Regions from separate parts of the Paramixta manurensis genome, predicted to be linked through region 1. Evidence: predicted binding sites of a transcription regulator. Region 1 holds the regulator's gene; the other holds the start of a gene.
The links. The regulator LexA, encoded in region 1, represses DNA repair genes until DNA is damaged. The targets are predictions, from matches to a motif close to TNCTGTATGTACATACAGNA.
Positions count from the first base shown of each region.

Region 1 (6,061 bases):
ATATATCACTGCGAACAGGCAAGCGACTACGCCCGCTTGCCGGCAGGCAGCTCGCCACACATTGATTAATTGCTTACCGTTGCGAGCGCCCCATGCCTCACCAGAAAAGGCCTCCACTGCATAAGCAAAACCATCCAATGCGTAGGCGGTAAAAGTCAGAAACATCAGCAACACCGCATTAATCGCCACCACATCACTACTAATACGCGCGCCGAGCACCGTCAGCGAGGCGAAGCAAAGTTGTAGTAATAGTGAACGCAGCATAATGTCGCGGTTGAGGCGCAGCAGCCGACGAAAATCCCCTTTCCATCCTTGCCTTAACTGCCTAAGCGTCACGCCACGCAGGCGTAACACATGAATCACCATCAGCACGCCAACCGCCAGTGTGACATATTCCGCAATCGCGGTAGCCGCCGCCGCGCCCTGCACGCCCCACTTCAACCCGATAACAAACCACAAGTCGAGCAAAATGTTCACCAGGTTACCGACAATCAGCAGAATGACTGGCGCACGCGCGTACTGAACGCCAAGTAGCCACCCGAGGATAACCAGATTTGCCAGCGTTGCCGGTGCGCTTAACCAACGAATAGAGATGAATAAATGTGCTTGTTCCAGTACCGCAGGGCTACCGCCAACAATACCGGTCGCTAACTGGCTGAGAGGATTGCGTAATAAGACGAAGAAAAGACCGGCAACCACGGCAATCAGCAAAGGTTGCATCAGGGCGCGCGCCAGTGCGGTTGTGTTGCCCGCGCCAAACGCCTGGGCGGTTAAACCGGTGGTGCTCATGCGTAAGAACAACAGCAACATGAACAGGAAACTGGTCGTCGTAGTGCCAACCGCGACGCCGCCAAGATAAACCGGGCTGTCGAGATGACCAATCACCGCCGTATCAACCAACCCCAGCAGCGGAACGGTGACATTGGAAAGGATCATTGGCAGCGCCAGCCGCCAGAGCTGTTTATCCGTCGCGGTAAAAAGTTGCATTATCGTTTAGAGGCAATGCTCCCGCGGCAGAAACCGGCGAGGAGAGAGGATCAATGCGTCGGCGGCAAAGACCGACGCGTTATCAGATGGCGGTTACAGCCAGTCGCTATTACGGATCACGCCCACCGCCAAACCTTCAATGGTCAGGTTCTGTTGACGCAAGTCGACCACAATAGGCTCAAACTCATTATTTTCCGGCAGCAACTGTACAATGTTACCCTGTTTTTTTAGGCGTTTAACGGTAACTTCATCATCGATACGCGCCACCACCACCTGGCCGTTGCGCACATCCTGCGTTTTATGCACCGCTAACAAATCGCCGTCAATAATACCGATGTCTTTCATTGACATACCGCTAACGCGCAGTAAAAAATCCGCATTGGGTTTAAATAGCGACGGATCAACCTGAAAGCGGCTTTCAATATGCTCTTGCGCCAGCAGAGGTTCACCGGCGGCGACGCGCCCAATCAGCGGTAGCCCCTCTTCCTCTTCCGCCATTAAGCGAATACCGCGCGAAGCGCCGGAAACAATCTCAATCACGCCCTTACGCGCCAGCGCTTTCAGATGCTCTTCTGCCGCATTCGGGGAACGAAAACCCAGTTGGGAGGCGATTTCAGCACGCGTCGGTGGCATACCGGTTTGATTAATATGGTCACGAATCAGGTCATAAACCTGCTGCTGCCTTGCCGTTAACGCTTTCATCCCGCCCCCTGGTTGTTTATACAGTCGCTGTGAGTATATACAGGTATTTACGGATTGAAAACCTAAACGTGGGTAAAAAACAGCGGTTTGTGCATTTTTGGAAGCCTCATCCCAAATGATGCGGCCACAGCAGCATCACCCATACGAAGACCGCCAACAGAATACTCAGCAAGACCGCCGCCGACCCCATATCTTTCGCGCGCCCCGCCAGCGGGTGAATTTCACTGCCAATCCGGTCTACAACCGCTTCAATTGCACTGTTCAATACTTCAATAATAATCACCAGAAATACCGACCCGATGAGCAAGACGCGGGTAATGGCATCAACATCCAGCCAACATGCCACCACGATCGCCACCAGCGCCGCTATCGATTCCTGCCGAAACGCCGCTTCATTTTGCCACGCGGCTCGTAATCCTTTCCAAGAATAACCTGCCGCTTTTATGATTCGCGTCATGCCGGTTACGTTATTTGCCATAATCAGGGAACCCTTTGGAATGTTTAACGTCAATGTGAAGGTGTCGCACACCGTGCAACACAACAGATATTCGAAGCGCTTTCTGGTATGCTTGCGGCGCTTTGCTAACAAGAGGCTTCATGTTGTCTATGTCAGGTTGGCGTAAAATCTATTATAAGTTGTTGAATTTACCACTTACTTTTCTGGTGAAAAGCAAGGCGATCCCATCACACCCGATCGCCGAATTGGGGCTCGATACGTCGCGCCCTATTATGTATGTATTGCCTTATGATTCAAAGGCCGATCTCCTTGCTTTGCGCATGCAATGCCGCCGTTATGATCTTCCCGATCCGCTGGAACCGCTGGAGATTGACGGGACGCTGCTGCCGCGCCATGTGTTTATCCATGACGGCCCGCGTGTTTTCCCCTATTTCGTGCCTAACTTGCAATCGGTCAAACTGTTCCACGACTATCTGGACCTGCACCGCAGTAACGCTGAGTTAGATGTGCAGATGGTGCCGGTTTCGGTGATGTTCGGTCGCGCGCCGGGTCGTGAAATCCAGGGCGAATCGGCACCCCATTTGCGAGTTTTGAATGGCGTACAGAAATTCTTCGCCGTGCTGTGGCTGGGGCGCGATAGCTTTGTACGCTTCTCGCCAACGGTTTCGCTACGCCGTATGGCGACCGAGCACGGCACAGATAAAACCATTGCGCAAAAACTGGCGCGCGTGGCGCGGATGCATTTTGCCCGCCAACGCCTGGCGGCAGTTGGTCCAAGCTTACCGGCGCGTCAGGATTTGTTTAACCGCCTGTTGCAGTCCAAAGCTATCGCGAAAGCGGTAGAAGACGAAGCGCGTAGCAAAAAAATCTCGCACGAGAAAGCACAACAAAACGCCATTGAACTCATGGAAGAGATTGCCGCTGATTTCTCCTACGAGGCCATTCGTCTGACCGATCGCGTGATGGGTTGGACATGGAGCAAGCTCTATCAGGGGATTAATGTCAGCGGCGGTGAGCGCGTTCGTCAACTCGCGCAGGACGGGCACGAAATTGTCTATGTTCCCTGCCATCGCAGCCATATGGATTACTTACTGCTCTCCTACGTGCTTTATCATCAAGGGCTGGTCCCACCGCATATTGCCGCAGGAATTAACCTGAACTTCTGGCCTGCCGGGCCGATTTTCCGCCGTCTGGGCGCCTTCTTTATCCGCCGAACCTTCAAAGGGAATAAACTCTACTCGACCGTGTTTCGTGAGTATCTCGGCGAACTGTTTACCCGCGGCTACTCGGTGGAATATTTCGTTGAAGGCGGTCGTTCACGTACCGGTCGCTTGCTTGATCCGAAGACCGGCACGCTTTCGATGACTATCCAGGCGATGCTGCGCGGCGGTAATCGCCCCATCACATTAGTGCCGATTTATATTGGTTACGAGCATGTAATTGAGGTTGGCACCTACGCGAAAGAGTTGCGCGGCGCGGCGAAGGAGAAAGAAGGGTTCCTGCAAATGGTGCGCGGCCTGCGTAAACTACGCAACCTCGGGCAGGGCTACGTTAACTTTGGCGAACCGTTACCGCTGATCAATTATCTGAACCAACGGGTGCCGGAGTGGCGCGAGGCTATCGATCCGATTGAGGCACAACGCCCGAACTGGTTAACCCCGGCGGTCAATGATATTGCCCAAAAGGTGATGGTACGGATCAATAATGCCGGTGCCGCGAATGCCATGAACCTGTGCGTGACCGCGTTATTAGCTTCGCGCCAGCGTTCGCTCACGCGCGAGCAGTTAATTGAACAGTTGGATTGCTACCTGCAATTACTGCGTAATGTCCCCTACTCGCCGGAATCCACCGTACCGGATGTTACGCCGGAAGCCCTGTTAAACCACGCGTTGGGAATGAATAAGTTCGAAACCGAGCAGGACAGTATCGGTGAAATTATTGTACTGCCGCGTGAGCAAGCGGTGCTGATGACGTATTACCGTAACAATGTGCATCATATGTTGGTGATCCCGTCGCTTATTGCCGCCATCGTGCAACAACATCGGGAAATTTCACATGCCGAATTGCTGCATCAGGTCACCACGCTTTACCCAATGTTGAAAAGCGAGTTGTTCCTCCGCTGGCGCAAAGAGGAGTTAGCGCAAGTGCTGAGCGATCTCACCGCCGAACTAGCACGCCAGGGGCTGGTAGTCAGCGATGAAAACTCGCTGCGTATTAATCCGCCACGCCTACGCTCCTTGCAACTGTTGGCGGCTGGCGTGCGTGAAACATTACAGCGCTACACCATTACCTTCTCCATTTTGAGCGCGAATCCAACCATTAACCGCGGTTCGCTGGAGAAAGAGAGCCGAACCATGGCACAACGCCTGTCGGTGTTGCACGGTATTAATGCGCCGGAGTTTTTCGATAAGGCGGTATTCGCATCGCTGGTTCTAACATTACGCGATGAAGGCTATATCAGTGATACCGGCGACGCGCAGTTAGACGAGACATTACGCGTGTATCATCTGCTGGCCGATTTGATTACCCATGATGTGCGGTTGACCATTGAGAGCGCTGCGGCGCACGAATAGCCGCCGTCGTTGATAATGGTGATAAAAAGGGCGAATGATGAACATTCGCCCTTTTTTATTTCCAACTTAAAACCACGTCCTATGGACGTGGTTATCGCCTCGGTTCTGGCTCTGCCTGTAAAAACCGGCCCATGTCAAACTCCTCATCTGTTGTCCCCACAACTGATAAGGAAATTCAACATGAGCAGGTTTCAAAAAGCTTCCCACGTGCTGTGGCATTGTCAATACCATATAGTCTGGACGCCAAAGTGTCGCTTCAGGATATTAAAAGGAAATGTTGGTAAAGAGGTTTATCGGCAAATCTGGATTTTAAGCGAACAGCTTAAAATCCAGATAGTTGAGTTAAATGTGCAGTTAGATCATGTGCATCTGCTGGTAAATATTCCACCGAAGTTATCAGTATCAGAAGTAATGGGCCATCTGAAAGGCAGAACAGCAATCAGGTTGTTCAACAAGTTCCCCTACCTGCGCAAGCACAAGTTATGGGGCAATCACTTTTGGGCCAAAGGATACTGCGTGGATACAGTGGGCGTGAATGCTGAAATGATCCGTAAATATGTAAAATATCAAGAGAAGCATGAAGTTGAAGATAAACAACTGTCGCTTCATGAGGTGTGAAGAGAGGGCTCTAAGAGTCCGAACTTAGTACGCCCCTATGGGGCGAAAAACAAAGCCGCCTTCTATGAAGGCGGATTTTTACTTCCCGCGCCCTCGCATCAAACCAGGCGGGTAAACGGTGAGGTGTTTAACAATACGCCGATAAAAATCACTAAACCGACGTAATTATTATTCAAAAACGCCTGGAAACAGCGTGCCCGATCCCGCCTGGCAATCAGCTTCTGCTGGTGAAAAAACAGCGTCGCCGCCAACAATAACGCCCAATAAAATGCGCCATTCAGATGCATCAAAATACCGACGATGGTCAACATCGCCAGCGCAGCCATTTGCAATAGGCCGATAATCAGCTTATCAAAACGACCAAACAGAATGGCCGTCGATTTGACGCCAATCCTTAAATCATCATCACGGTCAACCATCGCATATTCGGTATCGTAGGCCACTGTCCAACACATGTAGGCGGCAAATACTAACCAACAGGTTAGCGGTAACGCTTCACTTACCGCCGCCCAGGCCATCGGGATCGACCAGCCAAACGCCGCGCCTAATACCACCTGCGGCAGGTTGGTATAACGTTTCATAAAGGGATAGATAAACGCCAAGGCCAGCCCGGCAAACGAGAGCCAAATGGTCATCGCATTCATGGTTAACACCAGCGCAAATGAGATCAGAACCAGGATAACGAACAACCCTTTCGCTTCTTTCTCGCTCACCATTCCGCTAG
Region 1 is NZ_CP054212.1:4,222,791-4,228,851, forward strand. Features, by position in the region: gene dinF (MATE family efflux transporter DinF) at 1-987, opposite strand, end outside; gene lexA (transcriptional repressor LexA) at 1,081-1,689, opposite strand; gene PMPD1_RS20350 (diacylglycerol kinase) at 1,796-2,167, opposite strand; gene plsB (glycerol-3-phosphate 1-O-acyltransferase PlsB) at 2,296-4,719, shown strand; gene tnpA (IS200/IS605 family transposase) at 4,900-5,337, shown strand; gene ubiA (4-hydroxybenzoate octaprenyltransferase) at 5,436-6,061, opposite strand, start outside.

Region 2 (6,061 bases), 2.1 Mb from region 1:
GCCGGTGCATCAAAGCGTCACCATTGGCAGTGAGGTTGGGAAACAACTGGGCGTCAGTTATTTTCTTGAGCGTCGTGAATTAGGCGTTATCAACATTGGCGGCCCTGGCCTCATTGAAGTTGATGGTAAAACTTGGGAGATCGGCCATCAGGAAGCGTTGTATGTCGGGATGGGCGCGCAGTCAGTAGTATTTAAAAGCAGTGATGCCAGTAAACCGGCGAAGTTTTATTACAACAGCGCTCCGGCCCATACCACCTGGCCAAACAAAAAAATCACCCTGCAAGAAGCTTCGTCAGCCACGCTGGGCGCTGCGGAAACCAGTAACCGCCGCACCATCAACAAATTCATCGTGCCGGATGTGTTACCCACCTGCCAGCTAACCATGGGGTTAACCAAACTGGAAGACGGTAACCTGTGGAATACCATGCCTTGTCATACCCACGAACGCCGTATGGAAGTCTACTTCTACTTTGATATGGATGAGGATACCGCGGTGTTCCATATGATGGGGCAACCACAAGAAACCCGTCACTTATTGGTACACAACGAGCAGGCGGTGATTTCACCAAGCTGGTCCATTCACGCGGGCGTGGGGACCAAACGCTATACCTTTATTTGGGGAATGGTCGGTGAAAACCAGGTATTCGATGATATGGATCACGTTAAAGTGAGCGAACTGCGCTAAGCATATCGATCAGCCCTGGCGGCTGTTCGAATGACAGGAACAGGAAGGAAGCGAAGTATGATTCTTAATGCATTTAATCTTGAAGGCAAAGTGGCGCTGATTACCGGTTGCAATACTGGATTAGGTCAGGGAATGGCTCTCGGGCTGGCGCAGGCCGGGTGTGACATTATTGGCGTCAATCGCTCCGGCCCCGATGATACTCAGGCGCAGGTTGAAGCGCTTGGGCGGCGTTTTTACAGCATTGATGCCGATCTAACCGATACGGGTTGTGTGACGCGGGTAGTAGAAGAAGCGGTTCAGGCGTTTGGGCGCCTTGATATTCTGGTCAATAATGCCGGTATCATTCGCCGCGCGGACGCCATTGAGTTCAGCGAACAAGACTGGGATGATGTGATGAATATCAATAGCAAAACGGTATTCTTCCTTTCGCAGGCGGTTGCCCGTCAATTTATCCACCAGGGCCAGGGCGGTAAGATCATCAATATTGCGTCAATGCTCTCCTTCCAGGGCGGTATTCGGGTTCCGTCATACACCGCGTCGAAAAGCGCAGTCATGGGCCTCACCCGCCTGATGGCGAATGAGTGGGCGAAACATAATATCAATGTGAACGCTATCGCGCCCGGCTATATGGCAACCAATAACACCGAGCAATTACGCAGCGATGAAGAGCGTAATCAAGAGATTCTCGGCCGTATTCCTGCCGGACGTTGGGGTAAGCCGGACGATATGAGCGGCCCGGTGGTTTTCCTGGCGTCCAGCGCGGCAGATTATGTTAACGGCTACACGCTGGCAGTCGATGGCGGTTGGCTGGCGCGCTAATTACCTAAGGTCGCGGTTTCACGCCGGTTATCGCGACCGTTCTGATGGATACTGCTGCCCCTTTATTTATTTTTCGTTACAGCGTCACCCATTCCTTTCTACTGTATAAATCCCCTATACTGGATGCATCGACAGCCATGTATCCGAGTTTCCTGATGACCGCCGAAGGCCATGTTATTTTCGCGATTGCCAGCGCTATCTTTGCCAAACGTGCGGAGCTAACCCCGGCGCTGGCACAAGGGGATTGGTGGCATATTCTCCCGGCAGTGCTGCTGACCTGCCTGTTACCGGATATTGATCATCCTAAATCAGTGCTTGGGCAACGTTTAAAATGGATCTCACAGCCGATAGCCCGCCTGTTTGGGCACCGCGGCTTTACCCATAGCCTGCTGGCGGTGCTTGGCGCACTGGCGCTGTTCCATTTACACATGCCGCGCGACGGTTGGCTACCGGCCGATGCTTTTCAGGGCATGGTGCTGGGCTATCTAAGCCATATTGCTGCCGACATGTTGACGCCCGCAGGCGTGCCGTTGCTGTGGCCATGCCGCTGGCGTTTCCGTTTGCCGCTGTTAAATAGTCAAAAAGGGAACCAGTTAGAGCGCGCGTTATGCCTGGGTTTGGTGGGTTATGCATTGTGGTTTCCGGCGGGCATGCCGCCTTTTGGTGCAACGGGTTGGCCCGCGCAAGTCATTAATAACCTGGAAAATACTTTCATTCGGTTAATTAATCACCCATAAGCGCATAAAACAGACAATAACCAGCGAAAAGTTATATCCCATTCCTTTTGGTTCTAAGGTTGCACCAAAACGAACTGTTACCATGATCACACTGGCGCAATGTCCTGCGCGATAAAAATTATCATGACTTACACCTACCACAGCGTCTTGTCGTGGATAGGTAGCTAACGGAGAACCAGGATGAACTTACCGCTCATTCTTAATATTGTGGCGTTTGTGGCGCTACTTCTGCTTCTGGCAAAAACCGGAAAGTCTAACTGGAGCCTGGCGAAAAAGGTTCTTACAGGCCTACTCTTCGGCGTGATTTTCGGCTTCGCCTTACAGGTGATTTACGGTGAAAATGCGCCAATAGTGAAAGCGTCAATTGAGTGGTTCAATATCGTCGGTAACGGCTATGTGCAGTTGTTACAGATGATTGTAATGCCGCTGGTCTTTGCCTCTATCCTGAGCGCGGTCGCGCGCCTGCACAATGCCTCTTCGCTGGGTAAAATTAGCCTGCTGACCATTGGTGTGCTGCTGTTTACCACCGCGATTGCCGCCTTAGTTGGGGTGTTTGTTACCCAACTGTTTGGCCTCACCGCCGAAGGTTTGGTTCAGGGAAGCCAAGAGACTGCACGTCTCGCCGCGCTGCAAAACAATTATGTGGGCAAGGTGGCCGATCTGACTGTGCCGCAATTGCTGCTCTCTTTTGTACCGAAGAACCCCTTTGCCGATTTAACCGGCGCCAGCCCAACGTCAATCATCAGCGTGGTAATTTTTGCGGCATTCCTTGGCGTTGCCGCACTGCAACTGCTGAAAGATGATAGTGAGAAAGGCCAGCGCGTACTGGTCGCGATCGATACGCTACAGTCGCTGGTCATGAAGCTGGTGCGTTTAATCATGAAGCTGACGCCGTATGGCGTTCTGGCCCTAATGACTAAAGTGGTCGCCGGCTCTAATCTGCATGACATTGTTAAGCTAGGCGGTTTCGTGGTCGCCTCTTATCTGGGCCTGGCGATTATGTTTGCCGTGCATGGGTTACTGCTGTCGGTTAATGGTATTAATCCCCTGCGCTTTTTCCGCAAAGTCTGGCCGGTGATCACCTTCGCGTTCACCAGCCGCTCCAGCGCCGCCACCATTCCGCTGAACGTGGAAGCGCAGACTCTGCGCCTTGGCGTACCGGAATCGATCGCCAGCTTCTCGGCCTCCTTTGGCGCCACCATTGGTCAGAACGGTTGCGCCGGTCTCTATCCGACGATGCTGGCGGTAATGGTCGCGCCAACGGTTGGGATTAACCCGCTCGACCCGGTTTGGATTGCAACCCTGGTCGGCATCGTTACCCTCAGTTCAGCCGGTGTTGCTGGCGTAGGCGGCGGCGCAACCTTCGCCGCGCTGATGGTGCTGCCCGCAATGGGGCTGCCGGTCACCCTCGTCGCGTTGTTGATCTCAATAGAACCGCTGATTGATATGGGGCGTACCGCGCTGAATGTGAATGGCTCGATGACCGCCGGTTCACTGACCAGCCACTGGCTACGTCAGACAGATAAATCAGTGCTTAATCAGGATGAGCCTACCGAACTGGCACATCGCTAACCATTCTAATGATGACTTAGGGCCGAATTCCGGCCCTTTTTTTTGCCCCGACACAGAAAATTACATCCTTTCTTTCACGCTCGCCGTTGCCCCTGCTGCCTCGCCGAGCCAGGCCTCCCGGTATCCCTGCTAATTTCAGGCGTATAACCTTCATTGTTCTATAGTTAAGGAGGTCTAAAACATGACATCAACAGGAGCAACGTAAATGTCGAAAGAAAAAGATAGCAAGGCGTTAACTCATGACGCTCCGGCAACGGGCCCCGAGTCCGCTAAACCCGGCCTTGATTCTTTAGCGCCTGAAGATGGTTCACATAAACCTTCAGCGACGCCAACGCCACCGGGCAAACAGCCCACCGCCTCGGGCAGCCTTAAAGCCCCGGATACGCATAATGCGAAAATTGACCAGTTAGAACCCCACCGTAAAGGGGGGGAAAACTATCCGCTGACCACCAATCAGGGGACGCGTATCGCCAACGATCAGAACTCGCTGCGTGCCGGTACGCGTGGCCCGACGTTGCTGGAAGATTTCATTATGCGTGAGAAAATTACGCATTTTGACCATGAACGCATTCCTGAACGCATCGTTCACGCGCGCGGCTCTGCGGCACATGGCTATTTCCAGCCTTATCGTGCCCTTACCGACTATACCAAAGCCGATTTTCTACGCGACCCGGAACAAATCACGCCAGTCTTTGTGCGCTTTTCTACCGTTCAGGGCGGCGCAGGCTCAGCCGACACCGTGCGTGACATCCGTGGCTTCGCCACCAAATTTTATACCGAAGAAGGCGTGTTCGACTTAGTCGGTAATAACACACCGGTGTTTTTTATTCAGGATGCGCATAAATTTCCCGATTTCGTCCATGCGGTAAAACCGGAACCACACAATGAAATACCTCAAGGCGCCACCGCCCATGACACCTTTTGGGATTATGTCTCGCTTCAACCTGAAACGCTGCATAACGTCGTTTGGGCAATGTCCGATCGCGGTATTCCACGCAGCTACCGCACCATGGAAGGCTTTGGCATCCATACCTTTCGGATGATTAACGCCGAAGGCAAAGCCACCTTTGTTCGCTTCCACTGGAAACCAGTGGCCGGTAAAGCCTCTCTGTTGTGGGATGAATCGCAAAAGCTGATTGGCCGCGACGCCGACTTTCATCGTCGCGATCTGTGGGAAGCGATTGAGGCCGGTGATTATCCCGAATATGAGTTGGGCGTGCAGTTGATCCCCGAAGAGGACGAATTTAAATTCGATTTTGATCTGCTGGATGCCACTAAGCTGATCCCGGAAGAGTTGGTGCCGGTGGAGCTGATCGGCAAAATGGTCTTGAACCGTAACCCGGATAACTTTTTCGCCGAAACCGAACAGGTGGCGTTCCATCCCGGTCACATTGTTCCGGGGTTAGACTTCTCCAATGATCCGCTATTACAAGGACGCTTATTTTCGTATACCGATACGCAAATAAGCCGCCTCGGAGGGCCTAACTTCCACGAGATTCCGATCAATCGTCCGGTGTGTCCGTACCACAATTTCCAGCGTCAGGGTATGCATCGCATGGATATTGATACCAATCCGGCGAATTATGAACCGAACTCGATTAATGATAATTGGCCGCGTGAAACGCCTGCCGGGCCGCATCGTGGCGGATTTGAAAGTTACCAAGAGCGAATTGAGGGGCATAAGGTACGCGAGCGTAGTCCCTCTTTCGGTGAATATTACTCCCAACCACGGCTATTCTGGCTAAGCCAAACGCCGATTGAGCAACAACATATTGTAGATGCTTTCTCGTTCGAACTGAGTAAAGTCAGCCGGCCCTATATCCGCGAGCGCGTGCTCGATCATCTGCTACATATTGATGTTTCGTTGGCACATGGCGTAGCGGAAAACCTCGGTATTGAGCTATCGGATGAACAGTTGCATACCGCGCCGCCGAAGGATGTTAATGGGCTGAAAAAAGATGCCAGCCTCAGTCTGTACGCGGTGCCAAGCGGTAATATCAAAGGCCGTCAGGTCGCCCTATTGTTAAGCGATGGCGTCAAATCAGCCGATGTGCTGGCTATTTTGCAAGAACTGAAAGCGAACGGCGTTCACGCTAAACTGCTGGCGGCGCATATGGGCCAGGTTCGCGCTGACGATGGCTCTGACTTACCGGTTGATGCGACCTTCAGCGGCTTGCCCTCCCTCACTTTTGATGCGGTAATCGTTCCGGATGGTAATATCGACGCCTTACTGCTGAGCGGCGAAGCG
Region 2 is NZ_CP054212.1:2,141,471-2,147,531, reverse strand. Features, by position in the region: gene kduI (5-dehydro-4-deoxy-D-glucuronate isomerase) at 1-685, shown strand, start outside; gene kduD (2-dehydro-3-deoxy-D-gluconate 5-dehydrogenase KduD) at 743-1,504, shown strand; gene PMPD1_RS10415 (metal-dependent hydrolase) at 1,660-2,241, shown strand; gene PMPD1_RS10410 (L-cystine transporter) at 2,422-3,813, shown strand; gene katE (catalase HPII) at 4,019-6,061, shown strand, end outside.
Region 2: a site for LexA is predicted at 1,622-1,641, ahead of PMPD1_RS10415 (metal-dependent hydrolase). Genes of this name have one in related genera too.